3 regions of the Peribacillus sp. P4_D6 genome follow, and region 1 is predicted to be linked to each of the others. Evidence: riboswitches for the same ligand, from Rfam matches in the RefSeq annotation. Region 1 holds a riboswitch; each other region holds the start of a gene.

Region 1 (11,322 bases):
GAATGATCCCAAATGGGTAATAGGTTGCGAAAATGTGTGAATTCCAGCGGGAAATAAAAAGTTAGAATTAAATAAGAAGGGATACTGATCCCTAAAAAGCAAATACCGGCGACCACTCTAAACCCACCTAAAACCACATAATAAATTAATAAAGCAAATATGGAGGTCACCATCCATGTGTTAATTTGGGGGAATACCCATGATTGAATGATTTCAAGATAGGATCTTAAAACAGAAATACCCACCATCAGCCAATACAGTATCCAGATGATATTTAGTAAACCGCCAAGCCACTTTCCAAAAAGTCGTTTCTGTATGCCTATTAAGTCCATATCGTGGCGATTTAATAGCTTGTACATCCCCCAAATACCCAATGAAAAGACTACACCACTTATAATGACCGCCATCCAAGCATCATGGCCAGCAGATTTAATAATTATCCTTTGAAATCCCAGGACCCCTACACCTATCTGAATTTTAACGATTAAAAAAAAGACTAGAAATGGTGAGATTTGATCACTTTTATCGTTCATGTAAGAAACCTCCACTCTCACTTAGTCTTTAGAATCTTCCTTGGGTTCTAACCGAACAGTGTCTTCCGTCTGAACCTCAATTGGACGTTTAGCCTGAAGAAAAAATGGTAAACGAATCAAGGCATCCCGCATATCATAAATCCTTGGCGGATATAATGGTTCAAGAAATGGCCTCCCTAAGGAACTTATCCTCAGTAAATGCACAAGCAAAAAACAAAAACTGATAGCTATACCAAACAATCCTAAAAAATAAGCCATGAGTAGGAGAGGAAATCGAATTAAGCGAATGGTATTACCCATTTGATAAACAGGTGTAGTAAAAGAACCAAGAGCCGACAATGCAACAAGAATTAATAATACATTACTCGTTAGCCCTGCTTCAACAGATGCCGTCCCAATTACAATACCACCTACGATACCTATTGTTTGACCTACTTTAGTCGGCAGTCTAGCTCCTGCCTCCCTGAGAAGTTCGATGGCTAATTCCAAGATTAATGCTTCTAAAATCGGTGGAAATGGAATTCCGCTACGAGAAATCACAAGCGTACTGACTAAATCCTTTGGGATCAACTCATAATGATAAGTGAGAACTGCGACATATATGGGGGTCATTAGGATGGAAAACAATACAGCAAAAAAACGAATAAGCCTAAAGAATGAGGCAATCGTCCAGTTGAGAAAATAATCTTCGAATGCCGCAAAGTATTCAAAGAATGTGGAGGGCCCAAGTAAGCCATGTGGAGCTCCATCCACCAAGATCACTACTTTGCCTTCTCCTAGTACCGCAGCCAATCGATCAGGTCGTTCCGTATCGATAAATTGAGGAAAAGGAGAATTTTTATTATCTTCAATCATTTGTGAAATATAGGAGCTATCAATTATTTGGTTAACCCTTAAATCAGATATGCGCTGTATGACGGTTTCTACATTCTCGCTATTTGCAATTCCTTCTATATGAAGCACAGCTACTCTTGTTTTGGATAACTTCCCAACAATAATTTCTTCAACAGCAAGTTCTGCAATTGGAAGCCGTTTTCGGATTAAATATAAATTCGTATCAAGTGATTCGACCAGTGCCTCTTTCGGACCGACAACACTGAACTCTACCTCTGGCAGTGTAACTTGCCTCGAAGTGTTATTTGCTGCTTTAACTAAAACTGCCTGATCAGATTGATTATTTAATGTTATGGCTATATAACCCATTAACAGCTGACTTTGTAGTTCAGCAGGATTTTTTGTAAAAACAAGCCCCTCTATTGGCAAGTTGTGTACAAGCTCCTCCAGAGTTGAAGAATTTGTATGTAAAAAAGGAAGGAGGTCTCTATGCATTATATCTTTATCAATTAATGTATCGAAAAAAGATACACAGTATATTTCATTTTCAAAATTGAGTGTAAAGCTTGTGAAGTCCTTGGACTTTTGCAGATGTTCGAGTACATCAGTGAAGTCTGTAGATTTGTGATTTTCTTGCTTTTTAAAGAATGAATATCTTTTCAATAGACTCCACTCCTTTGATTGTAAGATATGGATATTATTAACGAATGGTAGGATTTTATACGCACGAATACTTAGTTGAAATTACTGATTAAAATTAGCGGCCAACTGTAATTTTCAATAAATTTATTAGTGAGTTTTAATCGGATAAATGAAAAAGAATCATTAAAGGGAGTTAAAGGGAGTTGTATTGTCTACTGCTCCCTCGTCCATTGAATATTTATTCAGCCTATAACGAATAAAGATGAATCCACCCCAATACTCTAGCCATTTCCATAGATTTCCAGCATTCTTAAAAAACTTCATAATTAGGCTTGCAACAGAAGGGATTCCCTGTTATATTACAATCAATTAAATATTTTCTTACTTCAAATTTTTTTGAAGTGAGGATAGAGGAGCAAAGACCATTAGTACACATTTTGAGGAGAATGAGATCCTATGACTATTGTGGAAAGGGGAATTTGCCGAAGCGGAAAGAATCTCATGTTCTTGAAGCTGGTTCTGCTATTGAATAAATACAGGACTGTCATATAGGAAACTATATGGAGGGCTATCTTATGCGCGGAAACATTTTTTGGTAAATATTGTTTCTACTGCAGCAGCGAATCCTCGTTGTTGCTTTTTTGCGTTTACTCCTGAATGGCCCTAACCACCTCTGAATATTTTTAAAAACTATACAAAAGGGTGTGAAGTTATGAATTTTGGCCAAGTTTTAACCGCAATGGTTACCCCGTTCAATCATAATGAAGAGGTTGATTTTAATGCTACGAGAACTTTAGTAAACCATTTGATTGCTAATGGTTCTGATGGATTAGTAATAGCTGGTACAACTGGAGAGTCCCCTACCTTAACTCAAGAAGAGAAAATAGATTTATTCAAATTTGTTGTAGATGTTGTTGATGGAAGAGTTCCAGTCATAGCTGGAACCGGCTCAAATAACACGAGAGCTTCCATCAGCTTAACAAAGCAAGCAGAGGCAGCAGGAGTCGACGGAATCATGCTCGTCACCCCCTACTATAACAAGCCTTCTCAAGAAGGACTATTTCAGCACTTTAGCGCTATTGCCCATTCCACTTCATTACCGGTAATGCTTTATAATATTCCAGGTCGAAGTGTTGTAAACATGTCAGTGGAGACGATTGTCAGCCTCTCAAAAATCAACAATATCGTGGCAGTAAAAGAAGCAAGTGGTGACTTGGATGCCATGGCACAAATCATAAGCAAAACAACTAGTGATTTTACTTTGTACAGCGGCGATGATGGGTTGACATTACCGGTTTTAGCCATCGGTGGAACAGGCGTTGTTTCAGTTTCTTCACACATAATTGGTAATGAAATGCAAGAAATGATCAATAGCTTTAAAAATGGTGATGTCCTTGGCGCTGCCGCTGCACATCGTACACTTCTTCCAATCATGAAAGCATTATTTGCTGCACCAAGCCCGGGACCAGTAAAATCTGCATTAAATATGCGGGGGGTACATGTTGGAGGTGTCCGCTTACCATTGATCCCTTTAAACGATGAAGAAGAAAGAGCACTGCAAATAGTTCTACAGCCTAGTAACGCAGAAGCCATTTTATTAAATAAATAAAACTAATGATTCTGGAGAATTTTTAAAAAGCAGTGCATACTCGAAAGAAATGCACTGTTTTTTTATCCATGTACGACTCAGGAGAAAGAAATTATACTATATATAAAGAATCAATAAGGAGAGAGCCAATGGGGGGTACACACAAACCAAGCATTCTTGTATTTAGTCCTATTCAATCAGAGGTCGATGCTTATGCTGATCATATCCGAAATAGTGGGTTTATATCGGTAAAGACAGCGAAAACTTTGGAGGAAGCAGAAAAATATTTACCCGGCACTGAAGTTATTTTGGGATGGAATTTCCCGACGCAATTACTAAGTAAACCAGTTGCCTCATCTGTTCGCTGGTTTCAATCAATGGGAGCCGGGGTCAATGATTTGATTGCAGACAAATCGATACCTCAAAACATTACAATAACTCGAATTATTGACCAATTTGGTGCTTACATCTCTGAATATGTATTTTCGTTTCTCTTGGACATAGTGAAAGACGGTCCTCGGATGAGACAATCGCAATTGGAGCGGAGATGGGATCCTTTCATTTCTGAAACTCTAAAGGGGAAAACAATCGGGGTGGCTGGACTTGGATCGATTGGCGCTGAACTTGTACGTAAAGCCCGGGCATTTGATATGAATGTGCATGGGTTAAGCTTTAGGGGAAAACAAGCAACACTCGTGGATCTCCACTTTACTCCAGACCAATGGGGTGAATTTGTAACAGATCTGGATTATTTGGTCCTGACCCTTCCTTTAACGGATTCCACTTATCATATCATTAACCAGGACCTTCTTTTAGCGATGAAGTCCAACGCTTACCTTATCAACGTTGGCCGCGGAGCATTGATAGATGAAGGGGATTTACTTTCTGTCATGCGAGCAGGACATCTACAGGGAGCAGTCCTCGATGTATTTGAGACAGAACCGCTGCCAAAAGAACATGCCTTCTGGTCCATGCCCAATGTGTTTGTCACTTCCCACCTGTCAGGACCAAGTACGATTAACGAAGTGAGCAGCTTTTTCATAGAAAATTTAAAGCGATTTTCAAGTGAACAACCATTAAATGGAATGGTAGATCGGAACCGAGGGTATTAAACCCGTTTAGAATTGTTGTTATTTGCTTGCAATTAAATATTTATTGAAAAGGCCGCATTCTTCAACGGAGGAATGCGACCTACAAACTAAAAGTGAATAATTTGATTTTTTTCAAGGATTATTGAAAGTGGATTTTCATTTGTTTAGCTTTATCTCCCTCTTACAAATCAAAAACCCTCACAAGAGATAGGCTTTTTTCGATGGAATTACCGTGTGGCGATGTACCACCATCCATTTGTTATCTCCTCATGTATCGTTCCATAAGAAACTGGCGCACCCTTTATCAACAAGAGTTGGTGTATGTTCTCATTATATGTACTCGATGTCGAAATGAGTCGATAGTAAATCCATGCTTTGTAAATCCCATTCAAAGGTAAGTATGGCTGATTGTTTTGATTTATGAGTCAGGAGGGGTACACCATTTTTTATGATCATGCTTTCTGCATCCCAAAAACGGACCGTTTCGTCTTCGCCAGTACGATTACAGACTATTACGGGCAGCCCTGTTTCTAGTGACCTTTGTTCCCATTCTCCCTCCGGACCATGTAATCCGTGACCCCAAGAAGACGGTGCAAGTAATATTTCTGCTCCTTTTTCAGATAAGGTGCAAGCAATATCTTTGTTATATGCGTCTGCACAAATCATAATACCAACCTCAACATTGTCTGTTTTTATTGGCTCCAATACTTCCCCTGATGCTGACCAATCATCAATAACACTGATTTTTCTCTGTTTACCTATTAAATGACCTTTTTTATCTATGACAAACACAGAATTATACAACTCTCCGTCACTGCCTTTTTCAGGGCAGCCCAAAAATACAGTGCTTTTCAAATTCTTTAGTTTACTGCCCAAATTATTCATCCAAGCATCAGGTTGCTTGTTAATCCATCCAGTCCCAACCTTATGATTGAATTGAAGTCCGCTGACACATAGTTCGGGTGTTATAATCCATTCGGCATTTTTATTTGCTGCAATATGAATGGCTTGTTCAATCAGTTTTTGGTTATGCTCCACATCACCAGCGATGGGCAATAGGTGCAGTAAAGCTATTTTTATTTTCCCCATAGTGGTCTCCTAAACATCAACTTATATTATGGTCATGCTTGTAATGATTGTAGCATGGACATGAATTGGCTTGTTCAAGTAATCTGTCCCGATAAAGAAAAAGCTGTTTCCTCCCCATCTCTAAACAAGCCCTTGCTCTAATGAGCAAAGGCTGTTTTTTTACGAGTTTCTTCTATATATAAACCAAATTTGCCTAAGGTGCCCCCATTCGTATACGGTACTTTTACGAACGAATAATTTGTTCTTTGGATATCTGCTTTGAAGCATCGGGAATCTTTCGTATTTTATAATTGATCATATCTGAAGAGTAAACCTTGATACTCACCATTCCTCCTTGGATTGTAGCCCGGATCAGGATCGGTTGATTGTACTTGTTTTTAAAACTAAAATCAGGCCCATACCAGCTTACTGTAGCATCGCGGCCAGATGGAACATACGGAACGCTCCTTGTATGGGAATAGCGTTGAACCGTTTGCAACCCTGCATTGTCGATAGCATTAAACAATGTGGATGAAACCTGGCAAATCCCTCCGCCAATCCCTTCAGAAAACTCTCCTTTAACGATAACCCGAGCGAGCAAATATCCTTTTTCTACTGACCTCTTGCCAACAACTTGGTTAAAAGAAAAGACCTCTCCTGGAAACACGACATAATTATTAATGGCTTCAGCAGCAAGTGAGATATTATTTGAACGATTTTTATTGTTCACATTAAAATAGGTTCTATATTCACCTATCTTTTTTTCACGAATTTCCGCAAGCATTTCGCTGTCAACCTTTGGATGAATAGCAAGCAAAGGTACTTCTAGTTTGTATGATCTACTACTGTACAAAAAGGAATGAAATTGTTCTTTAAAGGCTTGATGGTATAGCTTGTAACCTACCCGCCCAGGTAGAATATTACCTTGCTTGTCCATTGTGGCATTTACAGGTTTTTGGTAAACTTGCCGGTCTATTTTTTCGACAAATTGATTGTATTTATCCACATCCAACATAGGAACATCCAGGTAGGGCATCGTAATATCAGCATGGTTGACACTGGCAATCGTTTGTCCTTGGTGGGTTACCAATAAGCTTTCTGAAATATTCACTGATTGAACGAATAGCAAAAGTCCGGCAATCCATGTTAATCTCATTGAATGCACCTCCTATGTTGGTTTCCTTGAACATTCACAATTTTCACCTCAAGTCTTCATAAATTGCATCTTGATCAATAAACCAACGATCAGGCAAACTCTCCTTGCGGATCATAAAATGCATAACCTTTATTTCTTTGCCTTCTTTCTTCTTATAAATAGCTACTTGAACGGGTACATCCACGAGAAATAGACCATTTAGCTGTTCAGGCGGTTGTCTTAAAGGGTCAACCACTCCAAAGTATGTAATATCTTTAACAAGTTTAGTGACATCGTTGGCTTGACTCGGATTAGATAAGGTCATTGCTAATAATTCCTGATTTCCTTGATTAATGGCAATGGTGAAAATACGAATAAGTTCATAAGGATTTACGGTTTGTATATAATCATCAAGCTTACCAGCGGCTTTCAATATCATTAATTTATGAGAAAGATCTTCGTTTTTCAAACGATGCGTAATACTTCCAGAGAAATGAACACAAAAATGACCTGAAAAACCATTTGGAAGAGCACCAGCACCATGTGGCATTCCGTGCATGGATGCAGCTATCATTTGATTATTGATTAATACAATAATGGCTCTTCTATTCCAACTCCATTTATTATTATAAATTTTCTTCATGATTTGAGTATCTTCTTTGGTTAATGGCTGTACATCGGCATGATGGCTGCCTGCCCTTCGTTGTACCTTAAATGATAAACCAGTTTCAATATCGATTATGGTGAAATTTGTTTTATCAGGAATAATGTTATTTACAATCTCCCAAGGTAACATCTCAATTTTAAAACTTATAGGTCCTTCTTCATCTTCCCATTCCATGGCATAGACCGACTGATCGACCATTAAGACAAATATAAAAATAGCGATAATTACTTGATATAATATATTGTTTTTCATTTGGCCACTCCTGCATTTTTTCTTATTATTTCAGGACATAATAAATTGAATACCTTTGAAAATTTGGAAATTCTTCAAATTAAGCTAAAAAGGCTCAGACATGCTAGTAATGATGTTCTAATATGTACTTTTGATATTCCTAATTCGGTAACTTAGAAACTGCACAAGATGCCATGCGGCCTGCTCCGAAGAAAAATAAAAGACATGATATACAAAAAAGAAAACATCAGTGGGATTGATAATCTCACTGATGTAAGGCTTGCCTCTTATAGTCTGACTACACTTTTAATACTCTAAATGCATCTCTAACTTTTTTAGCAAAATCTAGTTGTGGTTCAATCGATTCAAAGTGCATATACATTGCCCGAGGTTCTTCAAATAACCAGTGATTATGAATAGAAGTAACTAAAAGGTCCCTTTTTCTGAGTTCAGTTAATAACGGGTTAACTTCTTCTTGTAAAAGAACTGTTTCCCCTAAATTTAACGCATTCCCCCTACTATCAACATTTTCAAACGTAAAAAATTGCGGATTGACTAGTGGAGATTGCGTTCTGCGATCAAGTATTGTGAATCTAATATTACGAAACTTTTGCACCAAGCATACTCCTTCTGGAGTAATCATTCCGTCTCCGCCTAAAATTCTTGCATATTCCTGACATAATCTTCTTCGTTTTTCCGAACTCATGAAAAACTAAAGATGCTTACATTGATAAATTGGGAACAATGAAAGGCTCTCACCTTCAACAAGAAATAAAAGAAGGCAAGGGCTTTTTAACTTTTATTGAATTAAACCACGGATCTTTCTTAAGTGGGAATGGATATGACCAGAAGAGTAGTTTTAAAAAGGAAATAGTCCCTCGATAGATTTTACCATTCGCTGATGTAAAAAATATCATTGCAGGGGCTGTTTGTTGTATCATCAAGAAATTGAAGTGGCAGGAGCTGAGATGACGGGTTTCAGGAGTTTACACGTATACTTATTTCTATTTCAGGTGTTTCTAGCATTGTTATGTTAATAAGTAAGTGAAAACATAAAAAGGGCACTCCCTTGAATAAGGAAGCGCTTCCATATTATATAAAGCTATTGGACTTTCATTATAGCATGATTATCATTCAAATAAAAGGAATTAATGTTTAATTTTAGTAATTATATTTTGACATTAGAAAGAGACCTGAATAAGTCACTGGAAAACTACTAATTTAATTCAGTATCAACAAAAGACCGTCCAGCTTTTGAAAATCGGACGGCCTTGCGGATAATAGAATGTACTTTTACTATCCTTCGTGAGGGAAAATGTTTATTTAGCTGCACCAGCTTTATTTATCACTTCCTTCGCTACCTGTAATGCGGATTCATAATCTGCGTGATCCGTGACTTCCGGTACATATTCCACATACTTAATGGTTCCTTCTTGATTTATTACAAATACTGCCCTGCATTCCAATCGTTGTTCTTTCATATACGTTCCATATGCAGTACCAAAAGACAAATCAAAGTGATCGGAAAGAATGGTTATAGCTTCGACATTACTTTCTTTGCACCATCTTGCTTGAGCAAAGGGAAGGTCTGCGCTGATAGCCAACACCGCTACATCATCACCCATTTTGCTTGCTTCTTCATTTAAGAGCCTTGTTTGTAAGTCACATACACCAGTATCAAGCGAAGGAACAGTCGTGATGATGCATGTCTTATTTTTATAGTCTGTTAAATGTACTTTACGGCGGTCATTTGTTAATAGTGTGAAGTCAGGGGCCATATCCCCTACTCTTAGTTCAGGACCAATCAAGGTCACTGGATTCCCGCCTAAAGTCACTGCACCAGTACGCTCATGTGCCAATTTGAACCCTCCAACTCTCTTACTGATTTATTAGCTTCCTCGGTAGGTGCTATATCCTCCCGGAGCAACAAGCAGAGGAACATGATAATGTTCTTCATTACTTCCTATTCCAAAACGAAGTGGGACCTTATTTAAAAATGGCCTTATATTTGGATCATTCGCACCATCATTGAAATATTCCCCGACATAAAAGACAAGCTCATACTCACCTGGTTTGAGATCATCCCCTTGAAGAAGCGGATCATCCACTCGCCCATCTTTGTTTGTACAGACCTCTTTTATGAAAGAATGGTCTCCCTGTTCTGCTATGGCCCAAAGTTCTATCTTCATCCCTTTTGCCGGCAGACCTTTAGAGAGGTCTAAAACATGTGTGGTCAGCTTACTGTCCATTATCGGGAAGCCCCTACAGTTGAATCAGCTGCCTTTTTTTGTTTAACGTCTTCTTGTGTAACGACAAAGCCTTGGAAGCCAAACGGAGGACGTGGTTCCTGATAAACACTTCCTTCTGAATTCGGAATGGTTTCCACAACGGTTTCCCAGGTACGATTATTGGTTTTAAATTGAACATTCGCCAGCTGAGGGAAACGTTCCAGAATCCTAATGCCAATATGATAAATGAGCTGCTGTATCGAACGGTTATTCAGTTCATGGAACACTGTGTTTGCAATATCACAAATTTGTTCTGCTGCTACATATTTTTCTGGATCCGCTCCAGTGCCATCCTCCCAGCGGCTATATTCCCAATCGAAATCCAAGTAGATAAATAGTGGACGATCCTGAGCTTCTGGCAATGTGGTGTATTCATCTTGAATAAATCCATAAAAAGAGCTTCCTTTAACCTTGATTAAATGGACATCAACTATTCCACTTGAATGCTTAACGATTTTGCTTCCGGTAGGTGTCCTTTTGACTTCGATTGTAGTGGTAGCCCTTTCATTTCTGGAACATCGATAGACAACATCACTATTTTCATGTCCTTCCCCTTTTGGAACGAGTACATGATCGAAGGGAACTTCAGTTGCTGTCAGTTCCACTGCATCTATGTGGCTATACTTATCAAGGAAAACTTCACATATGAACTTTAAAAATCCTTCCGCCGTATTTCCTTGATAATTGGCCGCCTGGCGATGAATGATGTTTTTCATGGAATCCGTTGCAACCACCAAGCTATTATCTCCTTCCGTAAAAGAAGATAAAAAAGCTTCCCCTTTTAGAGAAATCTGGCAATTGAATCCGAAAATAGTATTATCTCTTTCTGTGAAACTTGATTCCGGTATTTTCCTCAAACCTGTAAGAGGCTGCACAAAAGTCCTGTATACAAATACATCCCCTTTACCGTAATACATCGTTCTGTTTTCATTTTGAGCTGTCATATTATTCCTCCTCCTAGTTTATAAAATCAGATAACCTGTGGCTGGCGATTAAGTGGATTTGCTTGATGGCTTCCTTAAGTTCATTTTCCTGATCCAAACCAATCCTTCTTTTCATCTCTGCCTTTATCACCGTTTTATCGCTGCCACGGACAGCGAATATGAACGGAAATCCAAACTTTTCTTTATACTGATTATTTAGCGCATGAAATTCTTCATATTCATCCGGAGAAAGCGAATTCAAACCGGCTGCGAATTGTTCTTTAACTGATGCTTCAGCCATATCAATCCGGGCTGCTAAGTC
Region 2 (9,122 bases), on a different contig from region 1:
TGCCGCCTGCTTCTCTTCATCCATAAACACAGCTCCCCACTTCATGAAACTTATCATACTACCATTTTGGATGAAAGTGAAATGATTTTCAAGATTGATTGACTGGAATCATAATGAAACCCCACCATAAAAATAAGCAGCATCCAAAGAAGTCAAAACAACCAAATTGTTTTGCCCTTCCTTATATGCTGCCAATGAACGGGAGAGAAATTATTTATAAGGCTTACGTATTAAGAGTTAACACATTAAAGCTTAAGTTCTCCCATACGAAGGAGTTCTATGACTGCCTGCGAACGTCCTTTAACTCCAAGCTTCTGCATCGCATTCGAAATATGGTTTCGAACTGTTTTTTCGCTAATAAACAATTCACCTGCGATTTCTTTTGTTGTTTTGTCTTGTACTAGTAACTCAAATACTTCTTTTTCTCTTTTGGTGAGTAATGGCTTATGAGTGAATTCGTTCTCCTTCAAGTAATGTTACCCTCCTTGCCTTCACCAGCATAAAACCCGGAGTGGGTGTCTATTTAGTCAAGATATAGTATGTCGGCTGGGGCAATGGAGTGACTCTTTTACTTGTCTAAATGGAAATATTTTTAGGAATGTTCCAGCACAGTATACAGCATCGAACGCTTCATGTCTTCCGTCCATGGTACCGGCTTCCCGGTGGCCTTGGACACTTGTACAATCGTCCCCCTGCCCGTTAAACAAATTGAACCATCTTGTTTAGTCCCCATATAGTGTAGGTCCACTGAAGAATTTCCGATATGGTCAGCTTTCACATGGATTGTCAATTGATCATTGAAAAACATCTGCTTAAGGTAATCACACTGTAAATTGGCAACAACCGGCATCTCACCGCATTCAGCCGAGGTCCAATCCTTCATGAACCCCATACTGTTGAAATACTCAATCCGAGCTTCCTCAAAATAAGTAAAAGGAATCGTGTTATTCAAGTGCCCAAACATATCAGTTTCCGAAAAGCGGATCTTAATCTCATGTTTAAAAGAAAAATCATTGATCCACTCCGTTATATTATCGATATATGATATTTTGCCCAACTTGTGCACACCCTTTCTGAATTGAATGACTATTCACTCATTTTATAAGAAAACAACGATAATGAAAAGGATTTTCTATTGAAAGCAGGGTAAATTATCAAGCTCACTTCACAAATCCTTCACAGTTGGCCTGGTGCCGGATTTACACTTCAACCCCAGCTATCAATCGTTTATGATTCTCTCGATTCCCAACCAAGCCTGTGTATGTAAAACAATGAAAAAAGAACCCATATCATAAGATACAGGTTCTTTCATGTTCATGATTAAACTTCATCACTGCCGAAGAAGTTACGGAATTGTTGGATCGTAGTATCACGGTTCAACGCAGCAATCGAAGTCGTTAATGGAATGCCTTTAGGGCAAGACTGCACGCAGTTTTGTGAGTTACCGCAGTTTGCAAGTCCTCCATCACCCATGATCGTATTTAAACGTTCAGCTTTGTTCATTGCACCAGTTGGATGTGCATTGAATAAACGAACTTGTGATAATGGTTGTGGCCCAATGAAGTCTGAATTGCTGTTTACGTTCGGACAAGCTTCCAAACATACACCGCAAGTCATACATTTAGATAACTCGTAAGCCCATTGACGTTTCTTTTCTGGCATACGCGGTCCTGGTCCAAGGTTGTACGTTCCATCGATTGGAATCCATGCTTTTACCTTTTTCAATGAGTCGAACATACGGCTGCGATCGACTTGCAGGTCACGAACAACAGGGAATGTACGCATTGGTGCTAGACGAACCGGCTGCTCTAATTGATCGATAAGAGCTGTACATGATTGTCTTGGTTTACCATTGATAACCATTGAACAAGCACCACATACCTCTTCAAGACAGTTCATGTCCCATGCGATTGCTGTAGTGTGCTTGCCTTGTACCGTTACTGGATTACGACGAATTTCCATTAGAGCGGAAATTACGTTCATATTCGGACGGTACGCTAATTCGAATTCCTCATCATAAGGAGCTGAATCCGGTGTATCTTGACGAGTGATTATAAAACGGACTGTTTTAGTCTCAGATTTAGTTTCAACCATTTTTTTGCTCCCCCTCTTTAGTGTTTCGTAGTGTAGTCACGTTTACGCGGTGCGATCAGTGATACATCAATATCTTCATAATGGAATTCAGGTGCTTGATCCAAGCCTTTGAATGTTGCCATAGTAGTTTTCATGAATTCCTCATCATTACGTTCTGGGAAATCAGGTTTGTAATGCGCTCCGCGGCTTTCATCACGGTTTAACGCACCAATCGTGATTACACGGGCCAATTGCATCATGTTTTGCAGCTGTCTAGTGAATGCAGCTCCTTGGTTACTCCATTTTGCCGTGTCATTGATGTTAATTTTCTTGTAACGTTCCATCAGCTCAAGAATCTTGTTATCCGTTTCTTTCAGCTTGTCATTGTAACGAACTACAGTAACATGCTGTGTCATCCACTCACCAAGTTCTTTGTGAAGGATGTACGCATTTTCGTTACCATCAAGAGACATGACTTCATTCCATTTCTCTTGTTCTTGTTTTTCGTACCCTTCATACAATGAAGAAGGAATGGATTCTGAAGTTTTAGCAAGGCCTTCAATATATTTAACGGCATTCGGTCCAGCGACTGAACCACCATAGATTGCAGAAAGAAGTGAGTTGGCACCAAGACGGTTACCGCCATGTTGTGAATAATCACACTCACCTGCAGCGAATAAACCTTTGATGTTAGTCATTTGGTCATAATCAACCCAAAGTCCGCCCATAGAATAGTGAACGGCAGGGAAAATTTTCATTGGAACTTTACGAGGATCTTCACCCATGAATTTCTCGTAGATTTCAATGATTCCGCCAAGTTTAATATCAAGTAATTTAGGATCTTTATGTGATAGATCCAGGTAAACCATGTTTTCACCATTAATGCCAAGCTTCATGTTCATACATACGTCGAAGATTTCACGAGTCGCGATATCACGAGGTACCAGATTACCATAAGCAGGGTATTTTTCTTCAAGGAAATACCAAGGTTTCCCGTCTTTATATGTCCAGATACGTCCACCTTCACCACGAGCGGATTCACTCATTAGACGAAGTTTGTCATCGCCAGGGATTGCTGTCGGGTGAATTTGAATGAACTCACCATTAGCATAATTAACACCTTGCTGATAAACGATGGAAGCTGCTGAACCTGTATTGATCATTGAGTTCGTTGATTTACCGAAAATGATTCCAGGGCCGCCGCTCGCCATGATGACTGCGTCTCCAGGGAATGATTTGATTTCCATTGAAGTCAGGTTTTGTGCTACGATACCGCGTGCTGTTTGCTCATCATCGATAACAGCTCCAAGGAATTCCCAGCCTTCATATTTCGTTACAAGGCCTTCAACTTCATAACGGCGAACCTGCTCGTCCAATGCGTAAAGTAATTGCTGACCAGTTGTTGCACCAGCGAATGCTGTACGGCTATGTTGAGTACCACCGAAACGACGGAAATCAAGAAGACCTTCCGGAGTACGGTTGAACATAACACCCATACGGTCAAACATATGAATGATGGATGGTGCTGCTTCGCACATCGCTTTAACCGGCGGTTGGTTAGCCAAGAAATCTCCGCCATAAACTGTATCGTCGAAGTGGATATATGGAGAATCCCCTTCACCTTTTGTATTTACTGCCCCGTTGATTCCGCCTTGGGCACAAACTGAGTGAGAGCGTTTAACAGGCACTAAAGAAAATAAATCAACCTGTTGTCCCAGCTCTGCTGCTTTGATCGTAGCCATTAATCCAGCTAGACCTCCACCAACGATAACTATTTTACCTTTACCCAATTCTGTCACTCCCTTATTTCCATTAGCCAAGCTATGTTTTTCCTAATTCTTATAAATGAACTCTATCTTCTTATACGAATGCGAAAATTGCGCTGATTCCGATATAAGAAAGAAGAACGAAAACGATCAATGTAAAGTAAGTCATGATTCTTTGCGATCTTGGTGAAACTGTAAGACCCCAGCTCACAGCAAATGACCATAATCCATTAGCAAAGTGGAAGATTGCCGAGATAATACCAACAATATAGAACACAATCATGAATGGATTAGAGAAAATCTCTGCCATCATGTCAAAGTTAACTTCAGCACCCATAGCTGCTTGGATTCTAGTTGCCCATATATGCCAAACAAGGAAAATCAACGTTATGATTCCAGTTAGGCGTTGTAGCATGAACATCCAGTTACGGAAGAAACTAAATCTGCCTAAATTGTTTTTTGCTGTAAAGGCAATATAGATTCCGTACACAGCATGGAAAATGAGCGGTAGATAGATGACGACCCATTCTACCAAAATCTTCACGGGCGTAAACTCAATTAAATGAACTGCCCCATTAAAAGTCTCTTCTCCTTTTGTTGCCATAAAGTTTACAGATAAATGAAAAATTAGGAATAGACCAATTGGAATTACTCCTAGAAGTGAATGAAGCCTGCGATTCCCAAACTCACGATTTTTTGCCACTAAGTGCCCCCCCTTAATTTGTGAAAAATCATGCAAAGATAAACTGGTGGCTACCTTTTATCTCCGCGTGAAAATACAGTATAGAGTCAAAAAACTCCTCTATACTTCCTTTACAATTATGTGACATGTCCATTTTACTCCTGACTTCTATGTGCGTCAAGAAAACGGATACAAGAAATCTCTTTTTCAGAATAGATTTTATTGGATTATATTGGGTATTTTTTGTTTGTCAAGATGATATTTTGAATAAATTTCTAATTTAACTATTAATATCTCGGTATAATTTCTCATTTTTTTCCAATTGCTATTTAAATAAATAAAAAACAGTATAATTTGCAAAAGAAATACGTTTATAATAGATTTACAGAAAGAGGCGATAAACTATGAAAAAAAATATTGCTGCTGCGATAGAAGAAGAGATTCAAACGGAAGAAATTCAAACTGAAGAATTCAAAGTTCCAGCTTTCGGGTACGAATTAATCAGAGAAGTTCTATTGAACGATATTCTCGGAAAAGACTCTAATCAAATCCTCTATTGGGCAGGTAAACAATTAGCAAGAAAATTCCCATTGAATGGCGATCAGGAAGTGATTGAATTTTTCCAAAGCGCTGGATGGGGCAATCTGGAAATCTTGAAGTATACGAAACACCAGATGGAATTATCCCTCACGGGTGAAATAATCAGCCGCCGCTTGGATTTACACCCTGATTGTCACTTCCAGCTTGAAGCCGGTTTCCTTGCCGAGCAGTTTTCACTGCAAAAAAAATTCCTCAGCGAATCAACGGAAGAAATCAAACGCCGCGCAAAAAAAGTGATATTCACCATCCAATGGGATCCCAGAGATCCAATCTAATGAGCCCTGAAAACAGACTTACCCTTTTTACCGGAAGTCTGTTTTTTATTGGACTCCTGACACTTAAGCTAGCACATTTGCATGCTGACCAAGTTTAAATGCTTCATGAAGGGATTCAACCGCCTTCACCATTTCCTTTTCATTGACGACGGTCGAAACTTTAATTTCCGATGTGCTGACCATTTTCACCTGGATGCCTGTATTGGCCATCACTTCAAACATTTCGGCAGCCACTCCCGGATTGGATACCATACCAGAACCGACGATGGACACTTTGGCCAATCCGCTCTCCGTTTCGACCCGGTCGAATCCCAATTGTTCTTTATTATTTTCCAGCACGATCAAGGCCGCTTCCGTATCTTCACTTTTTGTGGAAAAAGATAGATTCGTCGTATCCTCGGCAGTCATGCTTTGAATGATGATGTCCACATTGATCCGGTTTTTCGCAAGCGTCGTGAAGATCGTGGATAATGCACCAAGTGATTGGGGCAAACCATATATTGTGACCCTCGTAATACTGTCTTCAAAAGCAATGCCGCGTACAATTAAGTTTTCTTCCATAGTTGCTTCCTCCTCTATGATCGTACCTGATTCTCTCTCCATGCTTGAACGGACTTCAAGCGGAATTTGATAATTTTTTGCATATTCGACAGCCCTTGGGTGAAGGACGCCCGCCCCCAGGTTGGCAAGTTCCAGCATTTCATCGTAAGAAATGGATTGGAGTTTTCGCGCGCCTTTTATGTAGCGTGGGTCCGTTGTGAAAACACCCGTTACATCTGTATAAATATCGCATCTATCCGCATTAAGCGCTGCTGCGATGGCAACTGCCGTCGTATCGGAACCGCCTCGCCCTAAGGTAGTGATTTCCCCATTTGCATCGTTACCCTGGAAACCGGCTACGACCACTATTTTCTTTTCCTGAAGCTGGGCTTGGATCCTCGTGGCATCGATGTTTAAAATCCGGGCATTCCCATGAACGGATTCCGTTTGCATGCCAGCCTGCCAGCCGGTATACGAAATAGCTTCATGTCCTTCTTCAATCAATGCCATCGTTAACAGGGAAATCGTTACCTGTTCCCCAGTCGTCAATAGCATATCCATTTCCCTCTTGCTTGGGGATCCGGAAATATCACGCGCCATGGAAACCAATTGGTCCGTTGTTTTCCCCATAGCTGAAACAACGACGACAACCTCATTTCCTTTCTTCGCTTCCTCAATTACCCGATTGGCAACATTTTTGATTTTTTCTACGCTACCGACGGATGTTCCGCCGAATTTTTGAACGATTAATGCCATCCTCATGCACCCTCTCTACTTTTTAGGCAATAAAAAAAGCAATGAGAAATATCTCATTGCTGTGGTCACATATCTTAATACTGTAATCACAGTGAGATAGCTCTCCAGGGTATAAACCCTGACAATCCGCCATTTCTTAAATGTCGGACCAGGAGGACAAGGTATGAGTCTTGTCTTCCTTCGGCGGCGTCCCCTTTCAAAACCTTTCATGGAAGCTCATACTTCTCCAGGTTTTTACTCTTGAATTCCGCACCTCTATCAGCACTTTTAAGTTGTCTAGTTAAAAATTCCTTTTAATCATAGCATAGAGATTTATCGGTAGCAAGATTATTCTTGTAATTTTCTAACGATTCCCTCGGCTACCCCTTTTGGCATGCCAGCTTCCATGATTTCCTCGGCCGTCGCCTCTTTGATTTTCTTCAATGATCCAAAATGCCTTAATAATTGCTTCCTTCGCTTTTCCCCGACTCCTGGAATATCATCAAGCTGGGAGTGAACCGCATTTTTCCCGCGCAGCTGGCGATGAAACGTAATCGCGAACCGATGCACTTCATCCTGAATTCTTTGCAATAGGTAAAATTCCTGGCTCCTTGAATCAAGAGGTACAAGTTCAAGCGGATTTCCGATCATCAATTGCGAGGTCCTATGCTTTTCATCCTTAATGAGGCCTGAAAGTGGAATATCCAAGCCTAATTCATTTTCCAGAATATCCCGTACCGCTTCGACATGTCCCTTTCCTCCATCAATGATGATCAAGTCCGGAAGCGGCAGCCCTTCTTTCAATACTCGTGAATACCTTCTTCTGACCACTTCACGCATCGATTCATAATCATCAGGTCCCTGGACCGTCTTGATCTTATATTTTCGGTACTCTCTTTTTTCCGGCTTCCCATCAATGAATACGACTAAAGCGGAAACGGGGTCACTTCCCTGAATATTGGAGTTATCGAAAGCTTCAATTCGATGCGGGGTGTAGATACCCAGTTGTTTCCCGAGGTTTTCCACCGCATTGATCGTTCTTTCTTCATCCCTCTCAATCAAAGAGAATTTTTCCTGAAGGGCGATGGAGGCATTTTTATTCGCCAATTTAAGCATGTCTTTTTTCGCTCCCCGTTTCGGGTGAATCGTTTTGACACCAAGCAGCCCTTCGGCCATTTCGGCATCCACAGATTCAGGCAGCAAGATTTCCTTTGGTTTAAAGTGGTTCGTAATCTCGTAAAACTGACCGAGGAATGTAAGAAGTTCCTGTTCGGGTTCATCGTAGACCGGAAAAAGCGAAACATCCCTTTCTATCAATTTACCCTGCCGGACAAAAAATACCTGAACGCACATCCAGCCTTTATCATAGGCAAAGCCAAATACATCCCTGTCGATGAAATCGGTCGTCATCATTTTCTGCTTCTCCATCGTAATATCGATATGGGCAATCTTGTCACGGAACTCCTTGGCCCTCTCGAAATCGAGTTCTTCCGATGCCTCCAGCATTTTTTCAGTCAGTTCTTTTTTTATTTCAGTATGCCCGCCGTTCAAGAACCGGTTGATATCATCGACCATTTTTTTATATTCCTGTTCCTCTACATCATATACACATGGGGCCAGGCACTGACCAAGGTGATAGTAGAGACAAACGCGATCCGGTAACGTATTGCATTTTCTTAGGGGATAGATGCGGTCGAGCAATTTTTTCGTTTCGTTAGCTGCAAATGCATTCGGATAAGGACCGAAATATTTCCCTTTGTCTTTTTTGACTTTTCGCGTAATGATTAGACGCGGGTGGCGTTCCGCAGTCAGCTTGATGAAAGGATACGTCTTATCATCCTTTAGCATGACATTATATTTTGGGTCATGTTTTTTGATTAAGTTCAACTCTAAAATAAGAGCCTCGATATTGGAAGAGGTGACAATGTATTCGAAATCCTCAATCTCGTTCACGAGTCGAAATGTTTTACCATCGTGAGATCCCGTAAAATAAGAACGGACACGATTTTTCAACACTTTCGCTTTGCCTACATATATGATCGTTCCCTGACGATCTTTCATTAAATAACAACCAGGTTGATCGGGAAGAAGGGCAAGTTTATTCTTTATTTGTTGATTCATGCATTCAGCCTCCTGTTCTCCCTTTTTTACAATCATTATATATCAAGATAGCGAAAAAAGCTTCAAGTCCGCAGACTTGAAGCTTTTTTTAGCTATCTTACTATTACGCGTGTTTTGCAATAAGTTCAGCAAGTGCTTCTTTAGGTTGGAAACCAACAACCTTATCGACCACTTCACCGTCTTTAAGGACGATTAATGTCGGGATGCTCATCACACCGAATTTCCCAGCTGTTTCTTGGTTTTCATCTACATCCACTTTTACGATTTTTGCTGTATCGCCAATTTCAGTATCAAGCTCTTGAAGAACAGGAGCGATCATTTTACAAGGTC
Region 3 (11,322 bases), on a different contig from region 1:
GACAGTCACTCTATATGGTGAGGAATTGGCAAGTAAGGGATTGAATGATTATGTCGATACATATAGGCGTGACCCAATGGTGGGAAGGGATTTGTATTTAGCGGTCGTTCATGGCAAAGCGGAGGATGTAGTTAAAATGGAGCCGAAGTTGATTAAAACTCCAGGGGTTCAAGTGAAGGAGCTGATCGAACAGAATATAAGGACCAATTTGCCTAATGTAGACCTTCACAGGTATTTATATGCGTGTCATGGTAACGGGATCGATCCGGTCTTGCCCTTATTGGAAACTACAGGAGATCAAATACGGGTAAGGGGAATCGCCTTGTTTAAAAAGGATCGTTATATTGGTAAATATATCCCTTATGAGGAAGGCTTCTTATATAAGGTCCTTAGTGAAAATTTCAAGCTGGGGAGTTATGAAATTAAATGGAAGGAAAATGACTTTACCGATATCAATAACGTGGAGTCACGTGTCCATTATCATATTTCGAATGCCAATCAAGACCCTAAGGCCAGGATTGAAGTGAAAATGAAAGCGAGTCTGCTAGAGGTCCAAGGCTATGATTTGGGCAAAGCGGTCGACCTGAATAAAATAGAGGCCAGGGCCGAGCGGGTCATTGGTAAAAAATTAAATGAGATGGTAACCATGTTTCAGGAGAACCATATAGATCCGCTTGCACTTGGTGATCATGCTAAAAGTAAAACAAGAAATTTTGATCAAAAGCATTGGGAGGAGACATATCCCGATATTCCAATCGAGGTCGATCTGGATATTGAAATGATTCAAACGGGAATAGCTGAATAAAAGTAGAATATTCTGGAGTTCCCCCCTTTATAATAGGGTATTGGTGTAAGGATTGTGTCAATGCGGCTAAAAAGGGGGAAAAGCATGGACAAAGCATGGTGGAAAGAGGCAGTTGTGTATCAAGTGTATCCAAGGAGTTTTATGGATAGTGATGGCGATGGTATTGGAGATATAAACGGGATTTTGATGAAGCTCGATTATTTACAAGAGCTGGGTGTGAACGTGATATGGCTATCCCCAGTTTATCAATCTCCCAATGATGACAATGGGTACGATATCAGTGATTATAAAGCAATCATGACTGAATTCGGGACCATGACTGATTTCGATAGGTTGTTGAAGGCCGTTCATGAACGTGGAATGAAGATCATGATGGACCTCGTGGTCAATCATTCTTCAGATGAACATCCGTGGTTCGAGGAATCCCGATCCTCAAGAGATAATCCGAAACGCGATTATTATATTTGGAAACCTGGCAGGAATGGAAAAGAGCCAAATAATTGGGAGTCCATTTTTAAAGGTTCAGCATGGGAATATGATGAAGCAACCGATGAATATTATTTACATTTATTCAGCAGGAAACAACCGGATTTAAACTGGGAGAATCCTAAGCTCCGTGAAGAAATCTATAGCATCATGACTTGGTGGCTGGATAAGGGTGTCGATGGCTTCCGGATGGATGTCATCAACTTCCTTTCAAAAGATCAAAGCTATTCAGATGGAGCCATTCAGCATGAAAAGCAGTATGGTGATGGAAGCCCCTTTTTCCTGAATGGCCCGCGCATACATGAGTTTTTGCAGGAAATCAATCAACGGGCCCTTTCTGGACATGACGTGATTACGGTTGGGGAGATGCCAGGCGTCACACCGGAGGAAGCGCAATTGTTCACAGGTAAAGATCGTGGTGAGCTACATATGGTCTTTCAATTCGAACATATGGATTTGGGGAGGGGACCAGAAGGGAAATGGAGTAACGATAAATGGAAGCTAACCGATTTAAAGCGAATCCTCTCCAAGTGGCAGACTGGTTTGGAGAGGGATGGCTGGAACAGTTTATACTGGAACAACCATGATCAGCCCCGGGTTGTCTCGAGGTTTGGTAATGATGGAAAGTATCGTATTGAAAGCGCAAAGATGCTTGCCGCTTGTCTTCATATGCTGCAAGGTACACCTTATATATATCAAGGGGAAGAGCTGGGCATGACCAATGTTGCATTTGAAAGCATCGATGAATACAGGGATATCGAAACATTGAATTCATATGACGAACTCGTCCATTCACATGGCTGGTCAAAAGAGCGGATGATGTCCGCCATCCACGCCCGCAGCCGGGATAATGCGAGGACACCGATTCAGTGGAATGACTCCCGGAACGCAGGATTCACGAACGGGACCCCTTGGATTAAGGTTAATCCCAATTTTCCCGAGATTAATGCAGAAAAGGCTTATAATGATCCGAATTCCATTTTTCATTTTTATAAAAAGCTTATCCAACTGCGCAAGGAACATGATATCGTCGTTTATGGCCGTTTTGAACTGCTGTTGCCGGATGATGAACGAATATTTGCCTACACGAGATCGTTTGAGGAAGAGAAGTTATTGGTGCTATGCAACTTTAAAGAAGAGCAGGCCTCTTATACTTTGCCTGAAGAGCTGCATGCATATTCTGCCACAAAGCTGATCGGCAATTATGGTCAGGAGGAAGAAGGAATCTCCAGCAAACCCCTGCAACCATATGAATGCCGTGTTTATCATTTGAAATGAAAAAAGGACCTGTCCTTCTCCGGTTAGGGAAGAACAGGTCCTTTGCGTATTATTTTGATTTAAGGTCACATTCCTCTAGCGGAATGATTTTCGTTTTATGCTTAATTTTATAGCCGAACCATAGGACGAAAAATAGAATCAAGCCAATGTAGGAAACGAACATTGAATTCCAGTCGATCCCATCGCTGCTGAAAGCCTGATAGCCTTGTCCGATGATAATGATAATACAAAGGACAAGCGCGAATATAGGCCCGAATGGGAAGCCTTTTGCCCGGAATGGTAAGGCATTCATATCAAGTCCTTGAGCTGCGTAAGCTTTGCGGAACCGATAATGGGCAATCGCAATCCCTACCCAAGTGACGAATCCTGCCATGCCTGAAGCGTTCAATAACCAGATATAAACGACGCCATCCCCGAAAAATGAAGCTAAGAATGCAACGCAGCCAACTAAGGAAGTCACGATAAGTGCATTCACGGGCACTCCTCTTTTATCTAACTTGCCTAGGAATTTCGGTGCTTTCCCATCACGTGCCAAGTCCCATAACATACGGGTTGAAGCATACATGCCAGAGTTACCGGCAGAGAGTACGGATGATAAAATGATCGCGTTCATGATGGATGCAGCAAATGCAAGGCCGGCCCGTTCAAATACAAGCGTGAATGGACTTACGGCAACATCTTCACTCAGTAAACGTGAATCGGTGAACGGGATGATCATGCCAATTACAAAAATGGCTAAGATATAGAATAAGATGATACGCCAGAAAACGGATCTGATCGCTTTTGGGATATTTTTTTCTGGATCCTCACTTTCACCAGCAGTCACTCCAAGCAATTCCGTACCTTGGAATGAAAAGCCGGCAGCCATGAATACACCTAGAATCGTGAAGAACCCTCCGTTAAAGGGACCTTCGCCCATTGTGAAATTGGAAAAACCAATTGGGTCTTTCCCACCCATGATTCCAAGAATGATCAGAACACCCGTAATCAAGAAAATGACGACTGTCACGACCTTGATCATGGCAAACCAGAATTCTGTTTCACCGAAACCTTTAACGGACATGTAATTGATAAGAAACATAATGATTAACGCAATGGCACTCCAGATGATTGAAGGGCTATCCGGGAACCAGAACTTCATAATTAAGACAACGGCTGCCAATTCAGCGGCAATGGTGATTGCCCAGTTATACCAGTAGTTCCAACCAATCGCAAAACCGAAGGACGGATCGACGAATTTGGATGCATAGACACGGAACGAACCGGCCACTGGCATGAACGCCGCCATTTCTGCAAGACTTGTCATTAAGTAATAAACCATGATGCCGATGACCGCGTATGCCACCAAGGCACCGCCGGGACCGGCTGAATGAATGGCACCGCCACTTGCTAAAAATAAACCTGTTCCAATTGTTCCACCTAATGAAATCATCATTAAATGACGCGCTTTCAGGCTCCTTTTCAATTCAGTAGGGCTTGAAGGTGATTGTGAATTTGACAATTGATGTTACACTCCTTTTTATTGGAAGGGAACGAAAAATAAAAAAACAGCAGTCGAAAAAGATCGACGGCTGTTTATAATAAACCCGTTTATCCTTCCGAAGATAGCTCCCCACGCTTTTTTGAAAAAACGTGACAGTGGTGTTCCTATTCGGTAACACCGCCAGCAAGAATATACATGGAATATACCCTAACTTCGGCAACTTATCCTTTCAAACGGAGTCTTTAATTTTCCAGAATCTCGTCCGTTTTACTTTTATAAGCTGCAGCCTCTAACTCATCGGTAAATGAGGAAGTATTCAATTTTCTAAAATCGTTGGCGTCAGTTTGTAGGTGACGTCTGACGATTTTACTCATGAAATTCATGCAATCGCTAATAGATTGCTAGTAATTGAGTAAACTTTACTATATCAAAATTATAAAATAACTTCTGGGATATCGCAATGATTATTTCATGTGGTTATTTTTTCCTAGTTAATGAATGATGGCAGTAAGAAGAATCAAGTGACGATGCACTAAAATATAGCACATCCTGATAACTAAACGGTTTTCCTTTTTATTAGGGCATAGTCCAGTTTTACATGTTTGACCTCTTCAGGATTCTCAAAGAGATCCACTGCCATTTTCCCGATCCATTCCAGCGGTAAGGAAATGGTCGTGATGTCGAGCATTTCGCCAAGGCTATCATTATTGAAGCCGAGAATGGCCACATCTTCCGGTACCCTTATACCCAATTTCTTAGCGGTAAGAATGAAGCCCGCCGCCGTGTCATCATTCGTGATGATGATGGCTTCAGGTTTATCCATCATCGAATTCCATTCCTGAAACAATTGTTCACCGTCCTTAATGTGATAACTGCCTTCAAACAGCCATTCTTTATTGTTTATCAGTTGATGTTTACTCATGATATCGTTAAAGGCCTTTGTACGATGGGAACTGTTTCTGCTCTTTTTACGGCCGAGGCTGTATCCGATTTTCTTATATCCTTTAGCAATCACGTACTCAAGGGCACAGGAGAAAGCTGCATAATGATCAATGCTGATGGATGAGAATTCAGCCTGGGCGGTATCTTCACATAAAATAATCGGTCCGTATTTTTGATAATCCAAGAGGATTTTCATTTCCGAAATCCTTGAACAAACGATAATGCCATCGAGCTGCTTCATTTGCAGCATATTAAAAGCCTGGATCTCTTTCTCCCTGTCATAATTTGTTTGAAAGATGACGATATGACAGCCAATTGCATTTGCCTGTTTTATGATTCCGTTAACGATTGCCCCGTAATATGGGTGATTGTTGAAGGGGATGATGACGCCGATAAGATTGGTTTTCCCTTTTGAAAGATGGATGGCGTTGATGTTTCTCGTATAATTCAAACGATTGATCGCTTCTAGGACGCTCTTTCTTTTATCGGGGCTTACATATGGATGATCATTCAATACACGAGACACTGTTGAGACAGATACACCAGCACATTGAGCTATTTCTTTAATATTTGTCATGGTATCACCGTTTTTCTTTTTTTATATTGTACAGTATGAAACCCATTTCAGGGCAAGGGAACAGTGGGGACTGCTGTTGATTTCTGCAAATAGGGTCTTGTTATGGTATTGGTTTCATCCTTTAAGATTGGTCTAAGTCTTAGAGGAGGAGGAAAACATGATGTTTCAAACTTTAATCACCCTGTTTTTGCTTTGCGGAATCGAATTGGGATTTGCGTACTTGGCCATTTCCTTGAAACAGGAGAAATGAGTGGCAATGCCCGTCAAGAAGTTCGCGGTTTTACGCGTGGAAACCGCGTTTATTCGTAAATTTCACGTCGTTCAGAAATAGCTCCCCCTAGTTATGTTCACCAGTAAAACTCCACAATATAAATATAATTTCATCATTCGGAATGACTGACTGTCAGGAAGCTGCCTAGTGGGGCCTCCTGACAGTTTTTGCTGTGTGTAAAAGTCATTCGCCTTTTTGAAATGTTTAAAAATAGTTGCACTTTTTTTGTATATTTGTGTATAGTATAAAATAAGTTGTGTAGAGGAAACTTTTTAGCGTTTGCGACAATGAAAAAAATTTACACTTAATTTTGCGCACGGCAAACTATTTTGGAAAGATGAAAAAGGGAGGGAATATGGATGGGTTTTCTTAAATCTATTGGAGGCGTGATTGCTGCATTGCTGGTTTTAACGGGGTGCGGGAATGATACGGCCGAAAGCGATAATGGCAATGGCAAGCTGGATGTCGTTACAACAACGGGAATGATTGGGGATTTGGTTGAGAGTATCGGCGGTAAACATGTCGAGGTCACAAGTTTAATGGGACCGGGAGTCGACCCCCATCTATATAAAGCGACGCAGGGTGATGTGAAGACATTGGATTCGGCTGATATGATTTTTTATAACGGATTGCATCTTGAAGGGAAAATGACGGATATATTTGAAATGATGAGCAAGGATAAACCGACGATTGCCGTAACGGAAGACTTCAAGGAGAACCAACTTCGCAAAGTGGGTGCAAAGGAGCATGATCCCCATGTATGGTTTGATGTAAAGCTTTGGATCGTTGCTGCGGAGGCAGTTAAGAAAGAATTGATTGCCAAGGACCCGGACCATGAAGCGGAGTATCGTGAAAATTATGAGGAGTACGTTCTGCAATTGGAGGAACTTGATAAATATGTCCATGAGGAAATCAATAAAGTGCCAGAAGACCAACGGGTGCTCGTTACGGCACATGATGCTTTTGGGTACTACGGGCAGTCATATGGCCTGGACGTAAGAGGGCTCCAAGGGATCAATACATTATCGGAATATGGATCGAAAGATGTGACGGATATGCGGAACTATCTTGTGGAGAACAAAATAAAAGCGATTTTCATAGAGTCAAGCGTACCGAGGAAGGCTATCGAGGCTGTCATTCAAGGAGCAGGTAAGCAGGGCCACAAAGTGGAAATCGGCGGTGAATTGTTCTCGGATGCCATGGGTGAAAGAGGGACGGAAGAAGGAACGTATATCGGAATGGTCCGTCATAACACGGACACCATCGTCCGTGCTTTGAAATAGGGGGGAGAAACTATGAATCAAGCAGCTTTGAAGGTCGAGAATTTAACGATTGCTTATCATAAGAAGCCGGTTGTCGAAGATGTCTCATTTGAGGTGCCGGAGGGGAATTTAATCGGAATCATAGGCCCCAATGGAGCAGGGAAGTCCACTTTGATAAAGGGGATACTCGAATTGATCCCGAAAATATCGGGGCACATCACGATCAAGGGCTCTACTTACAAATCGATGAGGAAGAGCATCGGCTATGTACCACAGCGGGAGTCAGTGGATTGGGATTTTCCGACCAACGCACTTGATGTCGTGATGATGGGCAGATATGGTCATCTCGGATGGCTGAGGCGACCAGGGAAGTCCGAAAGGCAGAAGGGGATGGAGTGCCTGGAGAAGGTGGGGATGGCAGAATACGCAAACCGCCAGATCAGCCAGCTATCAGGCGGACAGCAGCAACGGATATTCCTGGCCCGGGCACTGGCACAGGAAGCGGATATTTATTTTATGGATGAACCGTTCGTAGGGGTGGATGCCGCAACAGAGAAAGCGATCATACAATTGCTGATGGAATTGAAGGAAAAAGGCAAAACCGTTCTGGTTGTGCACCATGACCTATCCACCGTGAAGGAATATTTCGACTGGACGATGTTATTGAATAAGAAGGTGATGAAAATAGGTCCGACAGAAGAAGTGTTCATTCCCGAATACCTACAGGCAACATATGGAGGCCGCCTAGCGATACTATCAGACACAAAGTCCGGCCTTTTATTAAAATGAGGTGTACACGATGAATATAATGGACATTATCAATGATCCAAATACAAGGTGGATATTGCTTGGCACGATGCTCCTCGGATTAAGCAGCGGGGTCATCGGCAGCTTTGCCTACCTCAGAAAGCAGTCTTTGCTTGGTGACACGCTCGCACATGCAGCATTACCCGGTATCTGTGTCGCCTTCATGTTAACTGGAGTGAAATCCACTTCTTACTTTTTGATAGGTGCCGCCCTGGCTGGCTTAGTCGCTGTCTTCTTGATCAGTGTGCTTACGAGATACAGTAAGATCAAGCAGGATGCGGCCTTGGGAATCGTCTTATCTTCTTTCTTTGGTTTCGGAATTGTGATGCTTACGCAAATCCAGCAGAGCGAGTATGGAAACCAGAGTGGATTGGACACCTTTTTATTCGGACAGACGGCGTCAATGGTCATGTCCGATGTATATATGATGATGACGGTTTCCTTCATTCTCATTTTCACTTGTACCGTATTTTTTAAAGAATTCAAATTACTGTCCTTTGATTCCGGGTTTGCTAAGGGGCTGGGATTGCCGGTGGTTTTTCTGGATTATTTCATCATGATGCTGATCGTGGCGGCTGTAGTGATCGGTATCCAGGCTGTAGGCGTCGTATTGATGGCATCTTTACTGATAACACCTGCGGTATCCGCAAGATATTGGACGGAGCGCCTGCATATCATGGTCATCCTGTCTGGTATATTCGGAATGTTGAGCGGTGTGTCTGGAACGTTGATCAGTACAGCTGTCAATGATTTGCCGACAGGACCGTTAATTGTCTTATCCGCGACGGTATGGTTTTTCTTTTCCATGCTTTTTGCACCTAAACGCGGAGTGCTTTCATCTATATGGAGAAGGGTTTCGACAAAAAAGAAATATTCTCTCGAACAGGATAGAAGGAAAGGGAGCCACTCATCATGAATGATTTTTGGATTATCTTAGTCGGAGCATTAGTGGCGGGTTCTTGCAGTGTATTAGGGTGTTTTTTGATAGTCAGGAAAATGACGTTGATTGGGGATGCCATCAGTCATTCCGTTTTGCCGGGAATCGTATTGGCATTTTTAATAACCGGAACCCGTGATTCGGTTCCAATGCTGATCGGGGCTGCTGCGCTCGGCTTGCTTACCGTGTTCTTGATCCAGCTTTTCCAATCGTCGGGCGTTCAATCCGACGCTGCTATCGGGATTGTATTCACTTCCCTTTTTGCAACGGGGATCGTACTTGTGAGCTTGTACACGCAACAAATAGATTTTGACCTGGAACATGTCCTTTATGGGGAAATAGCCTATACTCCGTGGAACACGATGACAATCGGGGGAATCGAGGCTGGACCAAAAGCTGTTTGGATAGTCGGCAGTTGTTTTATCCTGAACCTCATACTGATTTTCCTTTTCTTCAAACAGTTTAAACTCGTTTCATTTGATCCAGCACTTGCTGCCGCGATGGGAATTCCTGTACTGTTCTTTCATTACTTATTGATGAGCCTCATTTCACTGACAACTGTTGCTTCTTTTGATAGTGTAGGTTCCATTTTAGTAGTTGGAATGCTCATCATACCTGCGGCAACGGCCTATCTGCTGTCAGACCGTTTAAGCCGCATGATATTGGTCAGTATCGGGGTCGGGGTGCTAAGTTCCGTCATCGGCTACTATACAGCCACCATTTTGGATGCCTCGATATCAGGTTGCATGGTGGGGTCGGCCGCCATATTATTCGGATTGGCCTTTCTCTTCTCCCCAGGCAATGGATTGGTCAGCCTATTGCTGAAACGGAGAAAATCAAAGGGATCACACGCATAGCTCCCATGCCTGCAGGCTTCATGGAAATAACTCCATGAAGCCTGTAAACTATTCTTCTATATAGTTGTGATTTTATTTGTTTAAAGTATAATGAATAAGTGTATTTATAGATGTATCGCAGGAGCCTTTTTAAGGGAGAGTTAAGTATGGAAGAACAAAATAAATTTTCATCTCGAATAGATTTTTCTTTGGTCACAATATTGCTGTTATTATGCGTTGGAAGCTGCCTGGCAATCTATAGTGCCCAAACGACTGGACAGTACGCTGAAAACTTCTTAATTAAACAAATTTTTTGGTATATAGTGGGGATTGGAATCGTATTAGGGTTCATTACACTGGATTCGGACCAACTGAAAAAAATCTCTTGGTACGCCTATGGATTCGGATTGTTTTTGCTATTTTTGCTGATCATTATGCCGGAAAGCATCGTTCCTGTCCGGAATGGTGCGAAAAGTTGGTTCATCATTCCGGGAATCGGTTCGATTCAGCCATCGGAGTTCATGAAGGTTTTCCTGATTTTGGCTCTAGCCAATGTCATATCGAACCATCATCTAAAAAACACGCTGAAAACGATTCAAACGGATATTTGGCTGCTTATTAAAATCGGTCTTGTGACCGGTGCGCCCTTAATGTTAATCATGCAACAGCCGGATTTGGGCACCTCGCTTGTCATCATGTCAATCATGCTCGGAATGATTTTCATATCAGGGATATCATGGAAGATCCTGCTGCCAATCGTTTCGGGAGGAATTGTCGTCGCTTCAACGGTCCTTTACTTTGTTATTTGGAAGCCGGAGATCCTGGTAAAATACTTAGGGGTAAAAACCTATCAATTCGGACGTATCTATTCTTGGCTGGATCCATATAATTATGCCAGCTCCGAAGGGTATCACCTAACAAGATCCTTACTGGCCATTGGCTCCGGTCAGACAACGGGCAAGGGAATCGGTTCGAGGGAAGTGTATTTGCCTGAGAGTCATTCGGATTTCATTTTTAGCATCATCGGTGAAGAATTCGGGTTCATCGGATCAAGCATCATCATTTCCTTGTTTTTCCTATTGATTTACCACATAACAAAAACGGGAATGGACACGAAAAATAACTTCTATACATATATCTGTGTTGGCGTTATAAGCATGTTGACGTTCCACGTTTTTCAAAATATCGGCATGACTGTAGGCCTTTTGCCGATTACCGGGATTCCGCTTCCATTTGTCAGTTATGGAGGTAGCTCGCTCATGGGGAACATGATGGCGATGGGCTTAATATTCAGCATTCGGTATCACTATAAGAAGTATATGTTTTCTACGGATATCTAATAATAAAGCCGGCCCCCGATGGGCCGGCTTTATTTGTAGCAAAAAAACAAAAGGAGCAGTATCCACCCCCCCCTGAATTTTTGTTTATTGAATGTTCGTTCCAAATGGAAATTGATTTTTATAACCGGAAAATTGTTGATGCGATTGGCTTAAGCTGGAAGCTTGCGCCTTTTCTAAACTATACCAGCCTTTTTCGAACATAAGGTTATAGAGTTCACGCTGCATCTCCTGATTTTCTTTGGAAATGGAGAAAATGTCTTGGAATAATGCTTGATTGCTCATTTCATGCAGGGCAACG

Evidence for each region. A riboswitch is a leader RNA that binds a small molecule or an ion and turns the genes downstream of it on or off. The one in region 1 is predicted to bind lysine.
Region 2: another riboswitch for lysine. It lies ahead of AC1DVB_RS21545 (aspartate kinase); the one in region 1 lies ahead of dapA (4-hydroxy-tetrahydrodipicolinate synthase).
Region 3: another riboswitch for lysine. It lies ahead of AC1DVB_RS00115 (amino acid permease); the one in region 1 lies ahead of dapA (4-hydroxy-tetrahydrodipicolinate synthase).

The regions. Positions count from the first base shown of each region.
Region 1 covers NZ_JBFUIQ010000009.1:38,492-49,813, forward strand. The annotation lists gene AC1DVB_RS05385 (GerAB/ArcD/ProY family transporter) at 1-533, opposite strand, end outside; gene AC1DVB_RS05390 (spore germination protein) at 555-2,030, opposite strand; lysine riboswitch at 2,410-2,588, shown strand; gene dapA (4-hydroxy-tetrahydrodipicolinate synthase) at 2,722-3,618, shown strand; gene AC1DVB_RS05400 (D-2-hydroxyacid dehydrogenase) at 3,747-4,709, shown strand; gene AC1DVB_RS05405 (carbon-nitrogen hydrolase family protein) at 5,019-5,777, opposite strand; gene AC1DVB_RS05410 (VanW family protein) at 6,001-6,912, opposite strand; gene AC1DVB_RS05415 (hypothetical protein) at 6,956-7,810, opposite strand; gene AC1DVB_RS05420 (DUF1259 domain-containing protein) at 8,088-8,495, opposite strand; gene tpx (thiol peroxidase) at 9,109-9,648, opposite strand; gene uraH (hydroxyisourate hydrolase) at 9,679-10,038, opposite strand; gene pucL (factor-independent urate hydroxylase) at 10,038-11,021, opposite strand; gene uraD (2-oxo-4-hydroxy-4-carboxy-5-ureidoimidazoline decarboxylase) at 11,035-11,322, opposite strand, start outside.
Region 2 covers NZ_JBFUIQ010000112.1:573-9,694, reverse strand. The annotation lists gene AC1DVB_RS21580 (MarR family winged helix-turn-helix transcriptional regulator) at 1-24, opposite strand, end outside; gene AC1DVB_RS21575 (helix-turn-helix domain-containing protein) at 246-470, opposite strand; gene AC1DVB_RS21570 (acyl-CoA thioesterase) at 593-1,057, opposite strand; gene sdhB (succinate dehydrogenase iron-sulfur subunit) at 1,321-2,094, opposite strand; gene sdhA (succinate dehydrogenase flavoprotein subunit) at 2,112-3,863, opposite strand; gene AC1DVB_RS21555 (succinate dehydrogenase cytochrome b558 subunit) at 3,934-4,542, opposite strand; gene AC1DVB_RS21550 (YslB family protein) at 4,926-5,396, shown strand; gene AC1DVB_RS21545 (aspartate kinase) at 5,460-6,692, opposite strand; lysine riboswitch at 6,782-6,958, opposite strand; gene uvrC (excinuclease ABC subunit UvrC) at 7,020-8,792, opposite strand; gene trxA (thioredoxin) at 8,896-9,122, opposite strand, start outside.
Region 3 covers NZ_JBFUIQ010000001.1:14,006-25,327, reverse strand. The annotation lists gene AC1DVB_RS00125 (Ger(x)C family spore germination protein) at 1-805, shown strand, start outside; gene AC1DVB_RS00120 (glycoside hydrolase family 13 protein) at 890-2,569, shown strand; gene AC1DVB_RS00115 (amino acid permease) at 2,619-4,070, opposite strand; lysine riboswitch at 4,167-4,352, opposite strand; gene AC1DVB_RS00110 (LacI family DNA-binding transcriptional regulator) at 4,609-5,571, opposite strand; gene AC1DVB_RS00105 (metal ABC transporter solute-binding protein, Zn/Mn family) at 6,202-7,125, shown strand; gene AC1DVB_RS00100 (metal ABC transporter ATP-binding protein) at 7,138-7,893, shown strand; gene AC1DVB_RS00095 (metal ABC transporter permease) at 7,904-8,827, shown strand; gene AC1DVB_RS00090 (metal ABC transporter permease) at 8,824-9,705, shown strand; gene AC1DVB_RS00085 (FtsW/RodA/SpoVE family cell cycle protein) at 9,852-11,024, shown strand; gene AC1DVB_RS00080 (spore coat protein) at 11,109-11,322, opposite strand, start outside.